One region of the Streptacidiphilus sp. MAP12-20 genome, then DNA from elsewhere that is predicted to be linked to it. Evidence: riboswitches for the same ligand, from Rfam matches in the RefSeq annotation. Region 1 holds a riboswitch; the other holds the start of a gene.
What was found. A riboswitch is a leader RNA that binds a small molecule or an ion and turns the genes downstream of it on or off. The one in region 1 is predicted to bind thiamine pyrophosphate.

Region 1 (10,204 bases):
CGGTCTCCTTGATTCCGGCGCTGTCGGTGACCACCCAGGTGAGCGTGTGCTTGCCGAGAGGCAGCGGCTTGTTGGCGGCACCGGTGCTGCCGGTCGCCGGCAGAATGCAGGACCCAGCCGCATTCGAGCTGAGGTTGGCGATGTTGACCGGTGAGTCCTGCCATACGGTGCCATCGACCTGCAGCTCGACGTTGGTCGGGCCGCCGTACGTCTGGCTGGACCAGCCGCAGGCCAACCAGCTCGGGTAGCTGTAGCTGAGGCTGAGCGCGTGCCAGTCGGGTCCGGTGACCGTCGCTGCGGGCGCGTTGAGCGTGAAACCGGTCTCGTTGGCCCCGGCGATGACCTCGGTCAGGGGATAGCTGACCGTGCCGTTGCTGTCCGTGGCGACGGCGGCGACGCGGTAGGTGGCGCCTGCGGGAAGGGCGCCGGCGTCGGCGGTCACCGTCCAGCTGCCGTCTGCGTTCTTGGCGAAGTGCGTGACCGGCAGGGCAGGGTTGCCGGGCGCCTCCAACTCCACGTCGGAGATCGCCGTTCCGGCCGTCGCCGTCGCTGAGACGGATGGAGTGACCGTCCAACTCAGCGACTTGCCGACGCGCACAGGCCAGGCCCCGGCCGGAGCAGTCCCGGCTGAGGGACGATGGTTGTCGACGGCCAGGTTGGCGTAGGCGGTGGCGTTCGAGGCGGCGCTGATCACGCTGACGGGGATGGTCCGGGTCCCGTCGGTCATGGCCGGCACCTCAGCACCGCCCGTGGCGTAAGGGAGCAGCGCTGCGGTGTTGAGAGAGAAGTGGACGGTGCAGGTGCTGTCGCACTGCCCCGGCGCCGGGGTGACGACCCCGTAGAGCGCCGGAGGGCCGAACGGGAAGCCGAACCGGACCATCTGGACCGGGGATCCGGGCACCGGCGTGATGGTCGCGGCGAGGTCGATGACTCCGGAGACCGTCGGCATCGTGCCCGGAGCGGCGCCGTTGACGCTCACCGAGATGGTTGCGGCCGGTGTAGCGGCATGGGCCGCGCCCGCGAGAGGGAGGGAGGCGCACAGAGCTGTGCCGGTCAGCACAGCCATGGATCTGAGGCGCCGGCGGGATATGCGCACGGAGCTCCTCGTGAAAGGTATGAGGGATCACCCGATGGTGATCAGCGAGTGGACTTTAGCGTTCCGTGTGCCATTCGCACATATCGCTTGTACAAAAGACGTCGGATTCTTATCGACGCCGCCGGTGCGAGGCCCTTCCGGGTGCCGGAACTGGCGTTGTGTCCCGAACGTCCCGCGACGCGACCAGCGCGGCCAGCGCCGTCGTCAGCGGCACGGAGGCGATCAGGCCGATGCTGCCGACGAGCGTGCGCACGACCTCCTCGGCCACGATCTCGCTGGTGGCCACCTGCCAGACGCCCCGATGCGACAGCGAGAACAGCAGCATCAGCGGCAGCGCCGCGCCCGCGTAGGCCATGACGAGGGTGTTGACCGTCGACGCGATGTGGTCCCGGCCGATGCGGATGCCCGCGCGGTAGAGCGCGCGGGCGCCCATGGTCGGGTTGGCGGCGCGCAGCTCCCAGACCGAGCTGGCCTGGGTGACCGTCACGTCGTTGAGTACGCCGAGCGAGCCGATGATGACGCCGGCCAGCAGCAGGCCGGGGAGTTGGATGCCGGGGAAGAGCGAGTGCACGAAGGCGGTCTCGTCGGAGGTGTTGCCGGTCAGTCGGGTCAGCTGGATGAACGCCTCGCCGAGGCCGCCGATCAGTGCGAGCGAGACCATCGTGCCGAGCACGGCGACGGAGGTGCGCGCGGAGAGGCCGTGGCAGAGGTAGAGCGCGAGCAGCATGATCAGCCCGCCGCCGACCACCGCGACCGCCAGCGGGTTCTCCCCGCCGAGGATCGCCGGCAGGACGAAGAACGCGAGCACCAGAAAGCTGATCGCCAGCGCCACCAGCGCGGCCAGGCCGCGCAGTCGGCCGATCAGGACGACGGCGATGGCGAAGACGCCCGCGAGGATCGCCATCGGCGTACTGCGGTCCGCGTCCTCGACGGTGTACTGGAGCGCGGCGGGGGCGCTCGGCGAGTAGTCCACCACGACCTGCTCGCCCGCGAGGTAGACGGCGCTCTGGTCCGGCGGCAGGGTCTGCGTGACGCTGTGGCCGCTGTCCTTGCCGCTGGTCAGGTGGATGGTGATCTCGGTGCAGGTCGTCGTGGTGCCCTGTCCGCACGGGACCGAGCGCGTCGCGGTCACGGTGCCGCTCACGGTCAGCTGGTCGAAGCCGGTCCCCGTCGGCGCGTGCGAGGGCAGCGGCGCGGGCCAGAGCAGTGCCAGCCCGCACAGCACGGCCAGCGCGAACGGCACCAGCACGGCCGCGAGCAGCACGCGCAGCCGCGCGGAGGCGGGGCTGGCGGGGCCGTGGTCGTGGGTGTGCCCGCTGTGCCCGGTTTGCCCGCTGTGCTCGTGGGCCGGGTGGTGCTGCTCTGCCACGCTGGCGAACGCTACAGCGGCGACCGCTCCGCGGACAGCCCTGGCCAAGCGATGGCACCCCTCGCTACGGTGTGTGCATCTCATCTGTAGACGCGGGAGCTCGGAGCACCGGGCTGAGAGGGCGCTGACCGTCGTACACGCGAACGTGAATTCGCGTACGACGAACGCTTGCGCCGACCGCAGGAACCTGACCGGGTAATGCCGGCGTAGGGAGTAGTGGGTCTGATGACCATGCACGACGACGCACAGCAGAAGTCTGCCTCCAGCACGGGCTCCAGCACGGGGGGTGGCTACCCCACCCCGGCCTGGCGCAAGGCGTACCGCCAGGGGACCCGCCCCGATCTGCGCGTCCCGTACCGTGAGGTGCTGCTCAGCACGGGCGGCACCGTCCCGCTGTACGACACCTCGGGTCCGTACACCGATCCGGGCTTCGAACCGGACGTGCGCCGCGGCCTGCCGCCGCTGCGTGACGCCTGGATCAGCCAGCGCGGGGACGTCGAGGACTACCACGGGCGCGAGCCGCGCCCGGAGGACGACGGCCTCAAACACACCACCCCGCGCGGCGGGGCGGGTCTGGCCAACCTCGACGCGGTCTTCCCAGGCCGCCCGCGCCGCCCGCGTCGCGGACGCGAGGGCGCGGCGGTGACCCAACTCGCATACGCGCGACAGGGGATCGTCACGGCGGAGATGGAGTTCGCGGCGCTGCGCGAGGGCATGTGGCCGGAGACCGTCCGTGAGGAGATCGCGGCGGGCCGGGCCGTGCTGCCGGCCAACGTGAACCACCCGGAGTCGGAGCCGATGCTGATCGGCTCGAAGTTCCTGGTGAAGATCAACGCCAATATCGGCAACTCGGCGGTGACCTCCTCGATCGAGGAGGAGGTGGAGAAGATGTCCTGGGCGACGCGTTGGGGCGCGGACACCGTGATGGACCTCTCCACCGGCCGCAACATCCACACCACCCGCGAGTGGATCCTGCGCAACTCGCCCGTTCCGATCGGCACGGTGCCGCTGTACCAGGCGCTGGAGAAGGTCGACGGCAAGGCGGAGGAGCTGAGCTGGGAGGTCTACCGGGACACGGTGATCGAACAGTGCGAGCAGGGCGTCGACTACATGACCGTGCACGCGGGCGTGCTGCTGCGCTACGTGCCGATGACGGCCCGCCGCAAGACCGGCATCGTCTCGCGCGGCGGCTCGATCATGGCGGCGTGGTGCCTGGCGCACCATCAGGAGAACTTCCTCTACACGAACTTCGAGGAGCTCTGCGACATCCTGCGCGCGTACGACGTCACGTACTCGCTGGGCGACGGGCTGCGTCCCGGCTCGATCGCGGACGCGAACGACGAGGCGCAGTTCGCTGAGTTGCAGACGCTGGGCGAGCTCGGTCGGATCGCGCGTGCGCGTGACGTCCAGGTGATGATCGAGGGCCCGGGACACGTCCCGATGCACAAGATCAAGGAGAACATGGATCTCCAGAAGGAGATCTGCGACGAGGCCCCCTTCTACACACTGGGCCCGCTGACGACGGACGTGGCCCCCGGCTACGACCACATCACCTCCGGCATCGGCGCGGCGATGATCGCCTGGTGGGGCACGGCGATGCTCTGCTACGTCACGCCGAAGGAGCACCTGGGCCTGCCCAACCGCGACGACGTGAAGACGGGCGTGATCACCTACAAGATCGCCGCCCACGCCGCGGACCTCGCCAAGGGCCACCCCTCCGCCCAGGACTGGGACGACGCCCTCTCCGACGCCCGCTTCGAGTTCCGCTGGGAGGACCAGTTCAACCTGGCCCTCGACCCGGAGACCGCCCGCGACTTCCACGACGAGACGCTGCCGGCGGAGCCCGCGAAGACGGCGCACTTCTGCTCGATGTGCGGGCCGAAGTTCTGCAGCATGAAGATTAGTCGAACCGTCATAGAGATGTTCGCCGGTGACCAGGCGCTGAACAGCGACGATTCGACGGTCGTCGCTGGCATGAAGGCCAAGTCGGAGGAGTTCGCGGCGCTTGGCCACCAGGTCTATCTGCCGGTCGTCGACTAAAGGGTCGGACACAAGCCAGGGCCAGTGCGCGCGGTCTGGGGAGAGCGCGTGCACTGGCCCTTCCACGCCGTCGGACTTACGCGGCTGACAGGAGTTCTTGGACTGCCTCGACGCAGCGGGAGGACGTCACCTGCCGGGACAGGTTGAGTGTTCGGAGGCCCGCTGGGTGTGCCGCTTCAAGGTCACGCCGTTGCAGGTGCGAGGCGGCGAGTGCGGCCTGGGACATGACTCCCCGCCAAATTCCCAGCGGCGGGCACGCTCTGGACGCGCATCACTGGCATATCGCTCACCGGACCCCAGTCGCCAAGCGCCGACGCGGCGCGTTCCCGCCCCGCCCGGTCCCATGCTCGAAGGTGATCGCAGAAGGGTGCAGCTGTAGTACTACAATCCGCTCGAACTCACTGGCTGCCTAGAGGCGGATACCTTGATAAAACGGGCTGGCAAGGCTCGGTGCGGAATGTTTCTCAGCATGGTCATCGGCATGGGACTGGTCGGGGCGTCCAGCCCGGCGACGGCGGCCAGCGTGCCGCAGCAGTGGATCAACTCGACCGGACCCGTGGCCTCATCGAACTACCAGACGTACACGGCGTCGTCGACGGGAACTTCCCCGGCGCATGTGACGCTGACGCTCACCCAGTCCAGCGCGCTGGGATTCAAGATCAAGAGCGTGTTCTCGGACAGCACCGCCGGGGCCACCGTGGCATCGAACAACGCGATGTCGGACCATATCTACGACTCTGCGAACAAGAGCCCCATTGATTGGAGCTTGACTGACGGCAACACTGACACAGGCAGCTTCGACTACATCCTTCCGGGCTCCTACCTGGTCACCGATACCGTGACCGACAGCAATGGTGCGACAGCCACCGCTTCCGTCGAGGTGAACACGCTCGGCTCGGCGTACTCCACGGTGACGCCGACCCGGCTCCTGGATACGCGCTACGGCATCGGTGCTGCCAAGCACACCGTAGGACCGAACTCGATCGTCAAGCTGCGGGTCGAGGGCGCCGGGCCGGTGCCGTCGAGCGGCGTGACCGCGGTGGTGCTGAACCTGACGGCCGTCCCAGTCTCGGGAGCCGGTTTCGTCACGGCATATCCGAGCGACGACGGCACTGCGGTGCCTATTGCCTCAAGCCTCAACTACGTCCCGGGGCAGACCGTTGCGAACCTCGTCACCGTGCCCGTGGGGCGCGACGGCTACGTCTACCTCGCCGACAAGGGCGGCACGATCAACCTGATCGCGGATGCCAGCGGCTACTACTCGCGTACGGCTCCTGACCTCTACGAGCCCGTCATGCCGCAGCGCCTCCTTGACACCCGTATCGGGACGGGCGCCTCGAAGGGCGCTGTCCCCAACGGCGGCACCGTGAAGCTCGCGGTCGCGCTCGGCGACACCTACCTGCCCCCGGCCGGGGAGATGACGGCGGCCGCGGTCAACATCACCGTCGTCAACGCGACCAACGGCGGCTTCGTCACCGCGTACGCCGACGGTGCGAGTCGACCGGGCACGTCCAACGTGAACTTCGCCAAGGGGCAGATCGTCTCGAACAACGCCGTCGTCCCGGTGGCCGCGGACGGCAGGATCGACCTGACCGCCGCGTTGGGCACCACGGCCTCGGTGAACCTGGTGGTGGACATCGTCGGGTACTACTCGGCGTCGCCGAACTTCGCCACGACGGTATTCGTGCCGCTCGCGCCGAGCCGAGTCTTCGACAGCCGGCAGGACCGCCAGGGCCAGATCGCGAGCGGAGTCGAGTACGACCTCAACCTCGGCGAGTGGGCCATGCCGGTCGCGGCGGTCGAGATGAACGTGACGGTCACGAACACCAGGTCTGCCGGCTATCTGAACCTCTATACCTACGGGGCGCCCATCCCGGGCACCTCGAACACCAACTGGACTGCGGGGCAGACTCTCGCCAAGGGCGCGTCCGTCACTCCCAGCCAGTTCAACGGCTGGATCGCGATCTACAACGCGGGCGCCGGGGGCACGGACGTGATCCTCGACGTCTCGGGCTACTTCGAGAACGCGCGCGTGTAACGCGACGCCCAATGAGCCCACAGACTCAGAAGGCCCGCACCGGCTTCCCGGTGCGGGCCTGTCCGTGCACTCGCCTGCGGGCATCCATGGGGGTTCACGGCCGGGTCTGACGCGGAGCACGTGCTGCCTTGAACGACGGCGGTCGGCCGCCCGGTGCTGGTGGCAACGGTGACGCGCTCAGCGATCAGCAGCGGTTTGGGTTGGTCAAGTTGGAGCGCGCCGGCTTGTCGGGCTGGGGCATGCAGGCGGTGACGGACTCGCGCCACTCAACCGGCCCCGTCGGCTTCGTCGAGGCGGATGATCCAGATGTTCGCCGTAGGCCAGGTGCCGTTGTCCGTAGGCAGGTGAGGTCGGCGCACTGGGCCTGACCGCGCCGTGGGCCACATCCGACCTGCTCACCGCGACGATGCACCCTGCAGCCAGACTATGCACTTCATCTGCGGATCCACCGCGAGGAGCGTCTTGACCTCCTCCACGCTGGGAGGATCGGGGAGTAACCCCCGAAGCCTTTTGTCTTTCTCGTCCCCCGTAGCCATGTCTGCCCCTTCTGCGGCAGCATGAAGATCTCGCCGAACATCCGCGACGAGTTCGGTGCGGACCTCGCGCTCGACCCGGACGCGGGCATGCGAGCCAAGTCCGAGGAGTTCGCGGCCCAGGGTAACCGGGGCTACCTGCCCGTCGTGGACTGAGCCTGGCCGAGGGACCGGTCCGTGCTGCGGCGCGCGACCGGTCCCTGCTGTGAAGCGTCGTCAGGGGCGGGCTGTTGTTCGACGGTTCGCTCGGGGATGCGAGGATTCCCCCTGCCGGATCGGAGTTGATCGGGCGACGGAGGGGGAGTGACGTGAAGCGAAAGACCCTATTGATCTCCACGGCGGGGGCGGTGCTCGCTGCGGCCGCGGTGGCTGGGGTGATCTCATCGGCCTCGGCGGCCAGCGCGCCCGGGATCGTCGGAGCGCCCGGGAAGGTGGATCGAGCCACCATCGCGTCCTTCGACCGCATGGCGCAGGCCGCTCTGGACCGACGGACGGCGGCACTGCTGAACACGACTGCCGCCCGGCAGGCGGCCCCGCAAGCGGACGCGCACGTCAGCCTGGCGGCCGGGCTGGCCCGGACCGAGGACCAGGTCGTCTCCTCGCTGCGGGCCCGCAAAGCGCGGCTTGCGGCTGTGGGAGAGGTGTACAGCGCGGGTCGTACCAAGGTCACAGTGGACAACGTCGTGGTCAACGGCGGGCGGGCCGACGTCTACGTCACCGAGACCACGACCCTGACCTACAAGAAGCTGCGCGGCGACGAGCCCGCGACGACGGGCTTCCAGGCGAAGCATGACGTGACCTTCGCCGCCACGTCCCAAGGGCGTTGGCAGCTGACGGGTATCGAGGACCAGCTCACCGGCGGCGTTCCGCAGGTCAACGCGCCCGCCCCGAACGTGGCGTCGGCCGCGTCCGTCGACCCCCTGCAGGGGACCCCCGCGGACACCTCGTGGCCGGCCTCGCCGCTTCCGAAGGGCGTGAGTTCCAAGGGGTACAACTACGCGGCGATGGCGGCCTACGCGGAGAAGTACTGGAGCCGCTACAACCCCGCCTACCGGCAGTTCAACGGCGCGGGCGGGGACTGCACCAACTTCATCAGCCAGTCGCTGAAGGCGGGCGGCTGGAAGAACGCCCCTGGCATCGACTCGGACTATCACAACTGGTGGTACAGCGCCGACAGCGAGAGCTGGACCTGGGTCGGGGCCAACGACTGGTCCTGGTTCGCGCTCTCCAGCAAGCGGGTGACGAACCTGAAGAACGTCTACCAGCTCGGCGTCGGGGACATCCTGCAGATGGACTTCAACCGGGACGGCTCCAAGGACCACTCCATGATCGTCACTTACCGCAGCCGGTCCGGTATGCCGTACGTGACCTACCACTCCACGAACACCTATCGCAGGTCGGTGGCGAGCCTGGTCATGTCCTTCCCGGACGCGGTCTACTACGCCTATCGCACCTGACAGACAGCACCTGACAGCACCTGACAGCGGCGGACGGTTCGACGGGGCCGGGACCGCCGACCATGATCGCCAGGTGTTTCACGTGAAACACCTGGCGATCATGGTGTGGCGCCCGCTCAGACGAGGGCGCCGGCGCGCAGCATGCCCTGGACCCGGTCGCGCTTGATGACGCCGAGGAGGTAGCCGTCGTCGTCGACGACCGGCCAGATCGCGAGGTCCTTGATGATCATGGTGAGGGATGCCATGCGCAGGCCCAGGCCGGGCCAGGCGAAGGGGCCGCGCTGGTGGGCGGTGTCGCGGATCGGGGTGCGTTCGGTGTACCAGGAGCGGGCGAGGAACGGGTGGAGACTGGCCCTGGACACCAGGCCGGCGCAGCGGCCGTTGTGGTCGCGGACGAGAAGGTAGTCGACGTGCGCGCCACACAGGATGTCGTTGGCCTGATCGACGGTGCTGTCGTCGGCTATCTGGTACTCGCACGGCTCCATCGCGTCGGCGACGGTGAGACCGGTGTGGCGGCCGGTGCTGAGGCCGGGGCTGAGGCTCTCCGGCAGACGTTCCGGCAAAAGGGGAAGGGTGGTGGTCACAGTGACACCGGAACCCGTCTCCGGGCCTGTGTGAAGTCTGCCCGGCATTGTGCGCAACCAGAACGAAGCCGGAACGGAGTCCGGAATGCGGAATGCCCTGGTTGCGTCCAGGTTACTCCCGGGCGGCACGGTGCGGGGTGGACTGGCAGGAGTAGCGTGGAAGGCAACCGAGGACATGTCGTACACCGGCAATCACGTCGCTGTCGCCCTGGGTCATGAGCGGTTCTCCCGGAGAACCGGACGGGCGGCTTCCGACATGGCGACTCCCCTCCCCTTGCCCCATTCCCTCTGGCCTTGGTCGATGCCCGACGCCCCACTGCTGCCGCGCCTCGCGCTCGACCCGACCATGTCCCGCACCGGCATGTTCGACGGAGCGTGGTGGCCGCGCTCGAACGACGTCCACGCCGAACTGCCGGACCTCATCACCGCGCTCGACGCCCACCTGGGCCGGATCCTCCGGGTCGGGCTCGCGTCCGCCGCTTGGCACGACATACCCCGAGACGTCACCGTGAACGGCCTCGTGGTCCGGATCGGCCGGATCTCCGGGAGCGAGGAGACCATCAGCCTCACGCGCGGCTTCCAGGATCACTTCCTGCTCCTGGTGGTGCCGCCGGACACCGATCCGCTGACCGCCGCACTCGCGATGGCGGGCGCCGCGGCCGCCGGCAACCGGAGCTCGGCGGCGGAGCTGCTCGCCGTCTATCTCCCGTCGGAGGGCTGACCGAGTTCGGCGCGGTAGTGGGCGATCTTGTCGTGCAGGTGATGCTGCTGCGCCAGCAGGTGGGTGATCTGCTCGGCGACGGCTGCGTCGTGGCGCTCCAGCAGCTCGACGCGTTCGGCGAGGTTCGCTGAATCGCTGCCCTCGCGGGCGAGTTCGGCGTAGCGGCGCATGTCTGCGATGGGCATGCCGGTGTCGCGCAGGCAGCGCAGGACGGAGAGCCAGGCGAGGTCGCCCGGGGTGAAGCGGCGGTGGCCGCTGGTGGCGCGGTCGATGTCGGTGAGCAGCCCGATGCGCTCGTAGTAGCGGAGGGTGTCGAGGCTGAAGCCGGACTGTTCGGCGGTCTCGGCCGGGGTGAGATGTGGGGTG
Region 2 (10,204 bases), on a different contig from region 1:
GCCCTTTCTATCCCTTTATGCCCGGTTTTGAGGCATCGTTCCACTCGCGGACCCGCGAATCCAGCAAGGTCACCCTCAGATGTCGCGCGGCACGCCCTGGCGGGATCGGTTCCGGCCATCTGTCACCATTGGGCCATGGGTCAGTCCGAAAACGAGCAGGCCGCAGCTTCGGAGGCCCAGCAGCTCCTGCCTCCCGGGCAGCGCCTGCAGCGGGGCTGGCCGGTGCTGCACTACGGGCCGATCCCCCGGTTCAAACCGGCCACCTGGGAGTTCCAGATCTTCGGCGCGACCGCCGATGGCGCCAAACACAGCTGGAGCTTCGAGCAGTTCACGACGCTGCCGCGCACCGAGGTGAGTGGAGACTTCCACTGCGTGACGCGGTTCAGCATGCTCGGCAACCGCTGGGGCGGCGTCGCCACCTCGACGATCCTGGAGCTGGTCCCGCCGGCCCCCGAGGTCACCCACGTGATGGTCTGGGCCGAGTACGGCTTCAGCTCGAACCTCCGCCTGGCCGACTTCGCCGCGCCCACCTCGGTCTTCGCGACCCACCGCAACGACGAGCCGCTGACGGTCGAGCACGGCTTCCCGGTCCGCCTGGTCGTCCCGCAGCTCTACGCCTGGAAGGGCCCCAAGTGGGTCCGCGCTGTGGAGTACATGACCGCCGACCGCCGCGGCTTCTGGGAGGAGCGCGGCTACCACAACCTCGGCGACCCGTGGCGCGAGCAGCGCTACACCTATCAGGAGGAGCCGGGCGAGGGCCCGGTGGCCTGAGTCGCGGCCTGCGTCGTGGCGCGCTCCCGCCAGGCGCGCTCCCACTGGCGGGTCAGCGCCGGGTAGACGATCAGATGGCGGAACGGCGCGATGAAGGCCAGGTAGAGCCGCCCGAACCGGCCGTTGGGCTTGACCAGCACCGCCATGTGCAGCTCGTTGCCGCCGTCGGCAGCTCGCGCCCACCCCAGGTGCATGACGCCGTGGACGGTGTTGTTCGCGATCTCGAGCGCGGACTCGTCGTGAAGCAGGTACACCGGGCTGAACGGACTCCCGTCGGACTCGGAGCCGTCCACGGTCTCGCTCAGCTCGCGCGGCAGCCGCTCCCGCAGCGGCCGCACCCGCGTGCCGAGGCCCGTCTGGGGCCGGTCCCACCCGCACAGCGCGCCGAGCTTCCAGCGCAGCGCGAACAGGAACCGGGACGGAGCGGACTGCGTGGCCAACCCGCCACCGGCCCGCATCGCGGCGAGCATCACGGGAAAGTCGTCGGGCCCGGCGCCGGGAGTGCGGAAGGACCACACGTCCTCGATCAGGAAGTCGCCGGTGAACTCGTGGATCCGCCACGGCTGATCCGTATGGGCTGTGCGAGGAAGTCTCATGGCCGGTGCCGCCTCCCTGTGTACGCTCCCGTACGAGACGAGACTATCGGCACCCTCCGCGGCTACCCCAGCTCGGTGGCCCCGGATGCAGGCAGGCGCCTCCGCCGACGTCCGAGCAGCACTGCTGCGGCCCAGCCGGCCGTCAGGAGCAGCAGACCGGGTAGGTAGGGCCCGAAACCGAGCGGGGCAGGGGCCGCGGCGGACTGGAACGAGATGATGAACGTCCAGACGACAGCGGGCAGCAGGAGGGGCGCCCACCACGGATAGCCGGTTCCCGGCCTCCGGCGCCGAGAAGCCACGGCCCACGCGCCGCAGAGCAGTGCCGCGCCGGCGAACGCGATCAAGGCGGTCAGGGGCGGCGTCACCCAGAGCTCTGGTGCCTCCATGGTGGGATAGGTACGCCCCTGATACCGGACTTCGGTGACGGCGGTGACATCGGCATTCATGGTGATGAAGACCGGGTCCCCGGAGTGGGCTTCTTCGGTCAGGCCGTTCGAGGCGCCGAAGCGCGCGGTCCAGAGCAGCCCGTCCGCCTGCCTGACGGTGACGGCCGAGGTCCCGAACGGCGTCGACTGCGCGGAGGTGGACACGACCCGTGCGTCGTTTTGCGCGAAGCAGAAGGTGGGACTCTCCGAGACCGGGCCTCCGCAGCCCGGCACCGCCTCGTAGGCGTGAGCCGCCGAGGCCTGCCCGGCTGCCGACACCCCCGCCGAGACGGCCAGGCCGAGGCAGGCCACAGCGAGAGCCGCGAGCCCGAGGCCGCGCAGCCGCAGCCGCCAGCCCCTGCGGGGCGGGGCTGTCAGGCGGGTTGCGGCGTCGCTGTGCAGCTCCCAGTAGGCGACGATCTGCTCGAACTTGGTCGACAAGTCGGGGTCCGGATAGAGCTCGCTGCTGCTGACGGCGGGCAGCGAGCGGCGCCGCCCGCTGCTGAGGGTGATCCGGACGGTGAGCGAGGTGCCGTACTGCGTCCGATTGGTTCGGACCTCGATCCACCGGATCTCCTGCCAGCCGAAGGTGCGGCCTCGGCCCAAGCCCCAGTCGACGGTGATGCCCTCCGGTCCGACGCCGGTCGAGCTGTGTCGTTGAACCACGCAGAGCAGCAGCACCAGCAGCGCCAGTGCGAGCGCGACGTAGATCCCCTTCGAGCCCATCCGCGCAATCAGAATGACGACCTGCACCGTGCAGACGACGAGAACGGTGGCCAGCTGGGCAAGGCGCGGTCGCGGCCGCCCACGGTTGCTGAAGTGCAGTTCGGTCATGGCGGGAGAGGCTACATTCCTCGCCGAACAAAGCGGGATGCTGGGTTCCGCTTCGTTATTGCTTCGTCTCCCGGAGAGAGCGGGTGTGGCCGGAAACCATTTGCCCGCGAATGAGCGCTCGCGGCAGGATCCCGACATGGAACGCGCCGCTGAAATCCTCCATCACGACCGAGTCGTCCTGCGCCGCTGGCGTGCTGACGAGGTGGACGTGTTGACCGACCTCATCGACGGATCCATGGAACGGCTGAAGCCCTGGATGCCCTGGGCGGCCGCGCACTCGCGGGACAGCACCGCCGCCTATCTCGTTGAGGCGGACGAGGCGTGGCGCACGGGAGAGATGTTCAACTACGCGATTCTGGACGGTGACCCGGACGGCCCGCCGCTCGGTTCCTGTTCGATGATGGCGCGGATCGGCCCGGGTGGCTGGGAGATCGGGTACTGGATCCACCAGGACGGCGGTGGGCGGGGGCTGGTCACCATGGCCGCTGCCGCGCTCACCCGGCAGGCGTTCGCGCTGCCCGGTACCACGCACGTCGAGATCCACCACAATGCCCGCAACCACGCCAGCGGCGCCGTACCGCAGCGGCTCGGCTTCGCCGAGGTCTCGCGGGAGCCGGACCCGGCCACGGAGGGCCGGGTCAGCGTGGTCTGGCGGATCGACAGGGAGGCCGCCGAGAAGGCGCCCTGGTGGGACGTCAGCTGACGCCGGGAGCGGCGAAGCCGGAGCCGGGCCAGGGGCCGGGGGCCTCGCCCACGGGCTGCTCCGCCGTCTCGGCGCGGACCAGCTCGAAGCCGCTGGACTTGTAGGTGCGCAGCGCCGCCGGGCCGTCCTGCGAGCAGGTGTGCACGGTGACCAGCCGGGTCGAGGGCAGGGACGGGTGGCGGGTTGCCAGGTCCCAGGCGCGGCGCAGGCCGAGGTCGAGCAGGTGGCTGCCGAGGCCGCGTCCGATGAAGGCGGGGAGCAGGCCGAAGTAGATGACCTCCACCTCGCCCTCCGACACCTCCTCCGCACGACGTGGCTCCAGCTGGACGTAGCCGGCCGGAGTACCGGAGACCCAGGCAACCCAGGTCTCGGTGCCCTCGACGGCGAGCCACTTCGCCCACTGCTCGTAGCTCCAGGCCAGCCGGTCCCTCCAGTTCCAGACCCCGCCGACGGCGGTGTAGAGGAAGCGGGCGAACTCCGGGCCGATCGCCTCAGCGCGGACCACTGACAGGTCCAGCCCCTCCGGCGCGGGCACCGGCTCCGGCGGCAGCGCCGCCGCCGAGGTCTGCGCGAGATGCCAGGTCGTGATGGTGGTCAGGTTCGCGGTCATGCGTCCTCGTGCTCGGGCTCGTGCTCAGTACAGCCAGATGGTGATGGTGCTGCCCTGGGCAGCCTGACTGTTCCCGGCCGGGTTCTGGCTGTGGACCGTCGGCTTGCCGAAGAGCGTGAAGCCCAGCGTGCGGACCTTGAAGCCCGCCTGCTTGAGCGTCTTCGTCGCGTCCTTCTCGCTCATCCCGGTCACGTCGGGGACGTTCAGCTGCTGCTGGCCCTTCGAGATGGTCAGCGTGATCGTGATGCCCTGCTGGGACTGACCGGCCGGCGGGTTCTGCGAGGCGACCGTGCCGGCGTCCTGGCCGGAGAAGACCTGGTTCGGGTCGAGCTTCACCTGGAAGCCCTTGGCCTGAAGGTCCGCCGTGGCCTGGTCGACCGTCTCGCCGGTGACGTCCGGCAGGTCGACCGGCTGCGCACCGGTGCTGACGATCAGGTCGACCGTCGTGTTCGGATCCACCTGCGTGCCGGCCGCCGGGGTCGAGCCGATCACCGAACCCGCCGGGATCGTCGGATCGCCCTGCTGCTGCTCGTTGCCGACCACCAGTCCGGCCTGCTGGAGCGCCGCCTTCGCGTCGTCGACGGACTTGCCGGCCAGCGGCGGCACGGTCGGCCGCTGGGCGCCCTTGGAGACGTCGATCGTCACGTCCGCGTCCTTGCGGACACGGGAGCCGGGGCCGGGGTCGGTGCCGATCACCGAGCCCTTGGCGACGGAGGCCGAGAAGTCCTGCTTCACGTGCACCACGAAGCCGTCGTGCTCCAGCGTCTGCACGGCCGTCGCCTGCGGCTCGCCCAGCACACCCGGCACGGTCGTGTAGAGGCCGCCGTTGAGCGCCCAGGTCAGCCCGGCGAGGAGCAGGGCCAGGGCCAGCACCACGCCGACCGGCAGCACCCAACGCGGCCGCCGGTCACCACCCCGCTCGCGACGCCGCAGCGCGACGGGCGGCGGCTCGGGCTGCTCGCGGCGCGGCATCACCAGGTCCGGCGGCAGCTGCCGCAGCATCGCCGGGTCCATGATCGAGGTCCGCTCGACCGGTGGCGGCAGCATGGTGGTGGGCGAGGAGAGCGAGTCGGGTCCGCCCTGCTGGTGCGGCAACGGGTTCGGTTCGGCGTCGAGCTGCTGCGGTGTCAGCTCGCGGCGGACCCGCTGGAGCGCGGCCAGCAGTTCGACCGCGTCGGCCGGACGCCACGACGCGTCGCGCGCGGTCGCGGTGGCCGTTATGGCGTCCAACTGCGGCGCGAGGCCCGGCACCACCGAGGACGGCGGCGGCACGTCCACGCTCAGGTGCTGGTAGATGACGTGCATCGGGTTCTCGCCGGTGTGCGGCTTGGAGCCGGTCAGCATCTCGTAGAGCATCACGCCGCAGGCGTAGACGTCGGTGCGCGGGTCGGCCGCGCCGCGCTCGATCTGCTCGGGGGCGAGGTAGGAGACGGTGCCCATCACCTGCTGGGTGGTCGCAGCGGTCTGGCCGTTGACGGCGCGGACCAGTCCGAAGTCGGCCACCTTGACCCGGCCGTCCTCGGTCAGCAGGACGTTCTCGGGCTTCACGTCGCGGTGGACCAGTCCCGCCCGGTGCGCGGCTCCGAGCGCGGCGAGCACCGGCTCCAGGATGTCCAGCACCGTGCGGACGCTCAGCGCGCCCCGGTCCCGTAGCAGGTCGCGCAAGGTCCAGCCGGGCACGTACTCCATGGCCAGGAACACCGCAGGCGGGGCCGACCGGTGGTCGTCGCCCTGGTCGTAGACGCCCACGACGTTCGGGTGCGAGAGCCGGGCGACGGCCTTGGCCTCGCGGATGAACCGCTCGACGAACTCCGGATCGGAGGCGAAGCCCGGGTGCATGACCTTGAGCGCGACCACCCGGTCCAGTCGGGTGTCCACGCCCCGGTACACCGTGGCCATGCCGCCCACGGCGATCCGCTGCTCGACCCGGTACCGGTCATCGAGCAGGCGCCCGAGAAGGGGGTCGTGAAGCGTCGTGTCCATCCCACGGAGTGTACGGGGCGGCGAGCGGCCAGGGGCCCCGGTAGGCGTCAGAACGCCGGAGCCTCCGGGTCGAAGCTGGCCCGGCCCTCCATCGGTGAGGACGCCTCGGCGTGGAAGCGGCGCGGGATTCGGCCCGCCCGGTACGCCAGACGTCCCGCCTCGACCCCCTTGCGCATCGCCTCCGCCATCAGCGCGGGCTCCTGCGCGCGGGTCACCGCCGTGGCGAGCATCACCGCCGCGCAGCCCAGCTCCATGGCCAGCGCGGCATCGGACGCCGTGCCCGCGCCCGCGTCCAGGATGACCGGGACGTTCGCCCGCTCCACGATGAGCTGGAAGTTGTGGGGGTTGCGGATGCCCAGGCCCGAGCCGATCGGTGAGCCCAGCGGCATGACGGCGGCGCAGCCGACGTCCTCCAGCTTGCGGGCCAGGACCGGGTCGTCGTTGGTGTAGGGGAGGACCACGAAGCCGTCGTCGACCAGGGTCTCGGCGGCGTCCAGCAGCTCGATCGGGTCGGGGAGGAGGGTTCGCTCGTCGGCGATGACCTCCAGTTTGACCCAGTTCGTCCCCAGTGCCTCGCGGGAGAGACGGGCCGTCAGGACGGCGTCCCCGGCGGTGAAGCACCCGGCGGTGTTCGGCAGCACGGCGATGCCGCAGCGCTGCAGCACCTCCAGCACGGAGCCGCGCGCGGCCGGGTTGATCCGGCGCATGGCGACCGTGGTCAGCTCGGTGCCGGAGATGCGCAGCGCGTGCTCCAGCACCTCCAGGCTGGGGGCGCCTCCGGTGCCCATGATCAGCCGGGAGGTGAAGCTGCGGTCGGCGATGGTCAGGACGTCGTCAGCCATGGCGGTCAGCCTCCCTGGACGGCGGTGAGGATTTCGACGCGGTCGGCGTCGGCGAGGGTGGTCCCGGTCCAGGCGCTGCGCGGCACGACGGCCTCGTTGACGGCCGCCGCGACTCCGCTCGGTGCGGTGCTGAGCTGGGCGACTACCTCGGCGAGCGTCGTCCCGGTCGGGAAGGAGCGGGGCTCTCCGTTGACGGTGAGGCGGACAGGGGCACGGTCGGCGGTCATTGGGAGAGCTCCAGCGGGGCGGGGGTTTCGGCGTCGGCGAACCGGGCCGGGGTGAACGGGGCCGCCTCGGGCGGCAGGCTGCCGGTCGCCAGCAGCTCGGCGATCGCGTCGCCGGTGACGGGGGTGAGCAGCACGCCGTTGCGGTAGTGGCCGGTGGCCGCGACCAGACCGGGCAGTGCGGTCGGGCCGAGCAAAGGCGCGTTGTCCGGGGTGCCCGGACGCAGGCCCGCGCCGGTCTCGACCAGCGGCAGCTCGGTGATGCCCGGCAGCAGCTCGTGCGCGTCACGCAGCAGCTCGTAGACGCCACCGGCGGTGACCGTCGTGTCGAAGCCCTGCTCCTCCGAGGTCGCGCCGACGACCAGCTCGCCGTCCTCGCGCGGGACCACGTAGATGTGGCAGCCGCGCACGACCGCGCGGACGTTGCGGGAGAGGAACGGCATCGGCAGCGGGCCACCCTGCAGGTTCGTCATCCGCAGCCGCAGCACCTGGCCCTTGACCGGCCGCAGCGGCAGCTGGGCCTCCGGCGGCAGGCCGGGCAGCTCGCCGGACCAGGAACCGGCGGCGAGCACGGTCTGCGCGGAGGTGAGCCGGGTGCCGTCCTCGGCGAGGCCGCCGACGGCCTGGCCGTGCGCGGTGAGGACGGAGGCCGCGCGGGAGGGGTGCAGCGTGACGCCGGCCCGGCGGCAGGCGGCGAGCAGTGCGGTGCCGAGACGGCGGCCGTCGACCTGGTGGTCGTCCGCGACCAGCGTCCCGCCGCGCACGTCCGGCGCCAGCATCGGCTCCAGGCGGCGGCACTCACGCCCGTTCAGCCACTCCGTGGCCAGCCCGAGCCGCTGCTGGAAGGCGTGCACCTCCCGTAGTTCGGCCCGGTCGTCGGCGTCGAGCGCGACCGCGAGCGTGCCGCAGCGGCGGTAGCCGGTGTCGAGGCCGCCGCTCGCCTCGGTGAGCTCGGCGACGAAGTCGGCGTAGCGAGCGTTCGAGGCGATGCCGAGGCGGAGCAGCGGCTCCTCGCCGTACTGGAGCTCGGTGACCGGCGCGAGCATCCCGGCGGCGACCTGGTTCGCGCCGTGGCCGGGGTCCGGGTCGAGCACGGTCACGGACAGGCCGCGCTGGGCCGTCCGCCAGGCCACAGCGAGGCCGATGATCCCGCCGCCGATGACCAGGACGTCGCTGCTTGTGTGCATGGACGTGCGTGACAAGGCTGCTGCACTCCCTTCGCCGGCATGACCCGGATCAGGTTCGGACGGTCGGAGGCGCGTCAGCCTCCCTCTCAGCCCGGTGCTCCAGGCTCCCGTGTCTACTTCTCGACCCACTCTATACAGTGGCCGAATGGCTGTAGTGATCGTCGGGGCCGGGATGGCCGGGGTGCAGACGGCGGTGGCGCTGCGGGAGCAGGGCTACGACGGTTCGCTGGTACTGCTCGGCGCGGAGACCCACCCGCCGTACGACCGTCCGCCGCTCTCCAAGGACGTGCTGCTCGGCAAGGCTGAGCACTCGCGCTTCGAGATCGACTTCGCCGGTCTCGGCGTCGAGCTGGCGCTCGGTCGGCGGGCGCTGTCGGTGGACGTCGAGGCGCGGCTGCTGAAGACCGACGCGGGGGATCTCGGCTTCGAGCAGCTGGTGCTGGCGACGGGCGCGGCTCCGATCGCGCTGCCCGGCCAGCCGGCGTCGGCGTTCCTGCTGCGCACGCAGGACGACGCGGTCGCGCTGAAGGCCGCGCTGCGGCCGGGCACGCGGGTGGCCGTCGTCGGCGCGGGCTGGATCGGCGCGGAGGCGGCGACGGTCGCGCGACAGCTGGGCTGCGAGGTCACGGTCGTCGAGGCGGCGTCCTCGCCGTTGGCGGGCGCGTTGCCGGCGGAGCTGGGCGAGCGGACGCGGGGCTGGTACGCGGCGGCGGGCGCGCGGCTGATCACCGGCGCGGCGGTGAGCGGCGTCGAGCGGGACGCGGTGTGGCTGACGGACGGAACGGAGATCGCGGCGGACGTCGTGGTCGTCGGAATCGGCGCCCGCCCGGACAACGGCTGGCTCGCGGGCTCGGGCATCGCCCTCGACGACCGCGGCGCGGTCGCGGCGGACGCGTTCCTCCGGGCGGGCGGACTGCGTCATGTCTACGCGGTGGGGGACTGCGCGTCGTTCCCTTCACGGCGGTACGGCGAGCGGCTGGCGGTTCACCACTGGGACAACGCGCTCCAGGGCGCGCGGGTGGTGGCGGCGAACCTGCGGGGCGGCGAGGTCGCCTACGACCCGGTGCCGTACTTCTGGTCGGAGCAGTTCGGTCACATGGTGCAGGTCGTTGGTCACTGGGACGCGGGTGACGAGATGGTCGCCCGCGGCGAGGACACCGTGCTGTGGTTGCGGGGCGACGCGCTGATCGCGCTTCTTGCGGTGGACCGCCCCCGGGATCTGGCGCAGGGACGGAAGATCATCGAAGCGGGCGCCCGGCTGGATCTTACGAAGGCCGTCGACCCCGCGATTCCGTTGAAGGCTGCACTCGCCTGAACCATCAGGGGCGCGGGGAACTGCGCGACAAGCCACCCGCGTAGGCACTGAACCGAACGGACAGGGCCATCCGCACAGGGTGGTTTCTCGCGCAGTTCCTCGCGCCCCTAAGCGACCCGTCGGTTGCCGGGTGCCTCGTCCTCGTTCCCGAGGGGGCGGCCCGCGAGGATCGCGATGGGGGCCAGGGCCAGGGTCGGGAGGACGACCGCCAGCGCGGCCAGCGTCGTCGGGGAGGTGACCCACTCCAGGACGCAGGTTCCCGCCAGGACCACGGCGATCAGCGCGTAACGCATGCTCAGAACTCCTTCGTATGCATGTCTGTCTGCAGTATGCCTGATTCATCCCCCGGCGCCACCGTTCCCTTGTGTCAGTCCGAGCGCATATCGTGTTCGTGACGCCAGTCGCCATCACGGGAGGTCGCCGCATCATGAGCCCGTTCCGAGGATCCGTTCCCTTCACCGAGGACTGGCGGCACTTCCGCCTGACCCGCGACGACGCGGGCCTGCTGACGGTCACCCTGGACCGGCCGGACAAGCTGAACGCGTTGACCTTCGAGTCCTACGCCGACCTGCGCGATCTGCTCGCGGAACTGCCCCAGCGCGGGGACACCCGCGCGATCCTGCTGCGCGGCGAGGGCCGCGCCTTCTGCTCGGGCGGTGACGTCAACGAGATCATCGGGGCCACCCTCGCCATGCGTCCCGACGAGCTGCTCGA

Region 2: another riboswitch for thiamine pyrophosphate. It lies ahead of thiO (glycine oxidase ThiO); the one in region 1 lies ahead of thiC (phosphomethylpyrimidine synthase ThiC).

Annotation. Positions count from the first base shown of each region.
Region 1 is NZ_JBGCCK010000001.1:185,194-195,397, forward strand. It holds gene ABIA32_RS00845 (hypothetical protein) at 1-1,066, opposite strand, end outside; gene ABIA32_RS00850 (YibE/F family protein) at 1,206-2,465, opposite strand; TPP riboswitch at 2,548-2,695, shown strand; gene thiC (phosphomethylpyrimidine synthase ThiC) at 2,691-4,505, shown strand; partial or broken gene ABIA32_RS00860 (transcriptional regulator) at 4,597-4,740, opposite strand; gene ABIA32_RS00865 (hypothetical protein) at 4,963-6,543, shown strand; gene ABIA32_RS00870 (thiamine biosynthesis protein ThiC) at 7,101-7,232, shown strand; gene ABIA32_RS00875 (amidase domain-containing protein) at 7,385-8,533, shown strand; gene ABIA32_RS00880 (CBS domain-containing protein) at 8,650-9,117, opposite strand; gene ABIA32_RS00885 (DUF5994 family protein) at 9,419-9,838, shown strand; gene ABIA32_RS00890 (MerR family transcriptional regulator) at 9,817-10,204, opposite strand, start outside.
Region 2 is NZ_JBGCCK010000008.1:247,998-258,201, forward strand. It holds gene ABIA32_RS13750 (sulfite oxidase-like oxidoreductase) at 136-771, shown strand; gene ABIA32_RS13755 (DUF2867 domain-containing protein) at 738-1,367, opposite strand; gene ABIA32_RS13760 (hypothetical protein) at 1,430-2,626, opposite strand; gene ABIA32_RS13765 (GNAT family N-acetyltransferase) at 2,763-3,329, shown strand; gene ABIA32_RS13770 (GNAT family N-acetyltransferase) at 3,322-3,939, opposite strand; gene pknB (Stk1 family PASTA domain-containing Ser/Thr kinase) at 3,964-5,922, opposite strand; gene ABIA32_RS13780 (thiazole synthase) at 5,970-6,764, opposite strand; gene thiS (sulfur carrier protein ThiS) at 6,770-6,991, opposite strand; gene thiO (glycine oxidase ThiO) at 6,988-8,175, opposite strand; TPP riboswitch at 8,185-8,296, opposite strand; gene ABIA32_RS13795 (NAD(P)/FAD-dependent oxidoreductase) at 8,321-9,490, shown strand; gene ABIA32_RS13800 (hypothetical protein) at 9,598-9,783, opposite strand; gene ABIA32_RS13805 (enoyl-CoA hydratase family protein) at 9,918-10,204, shown strand, end outside.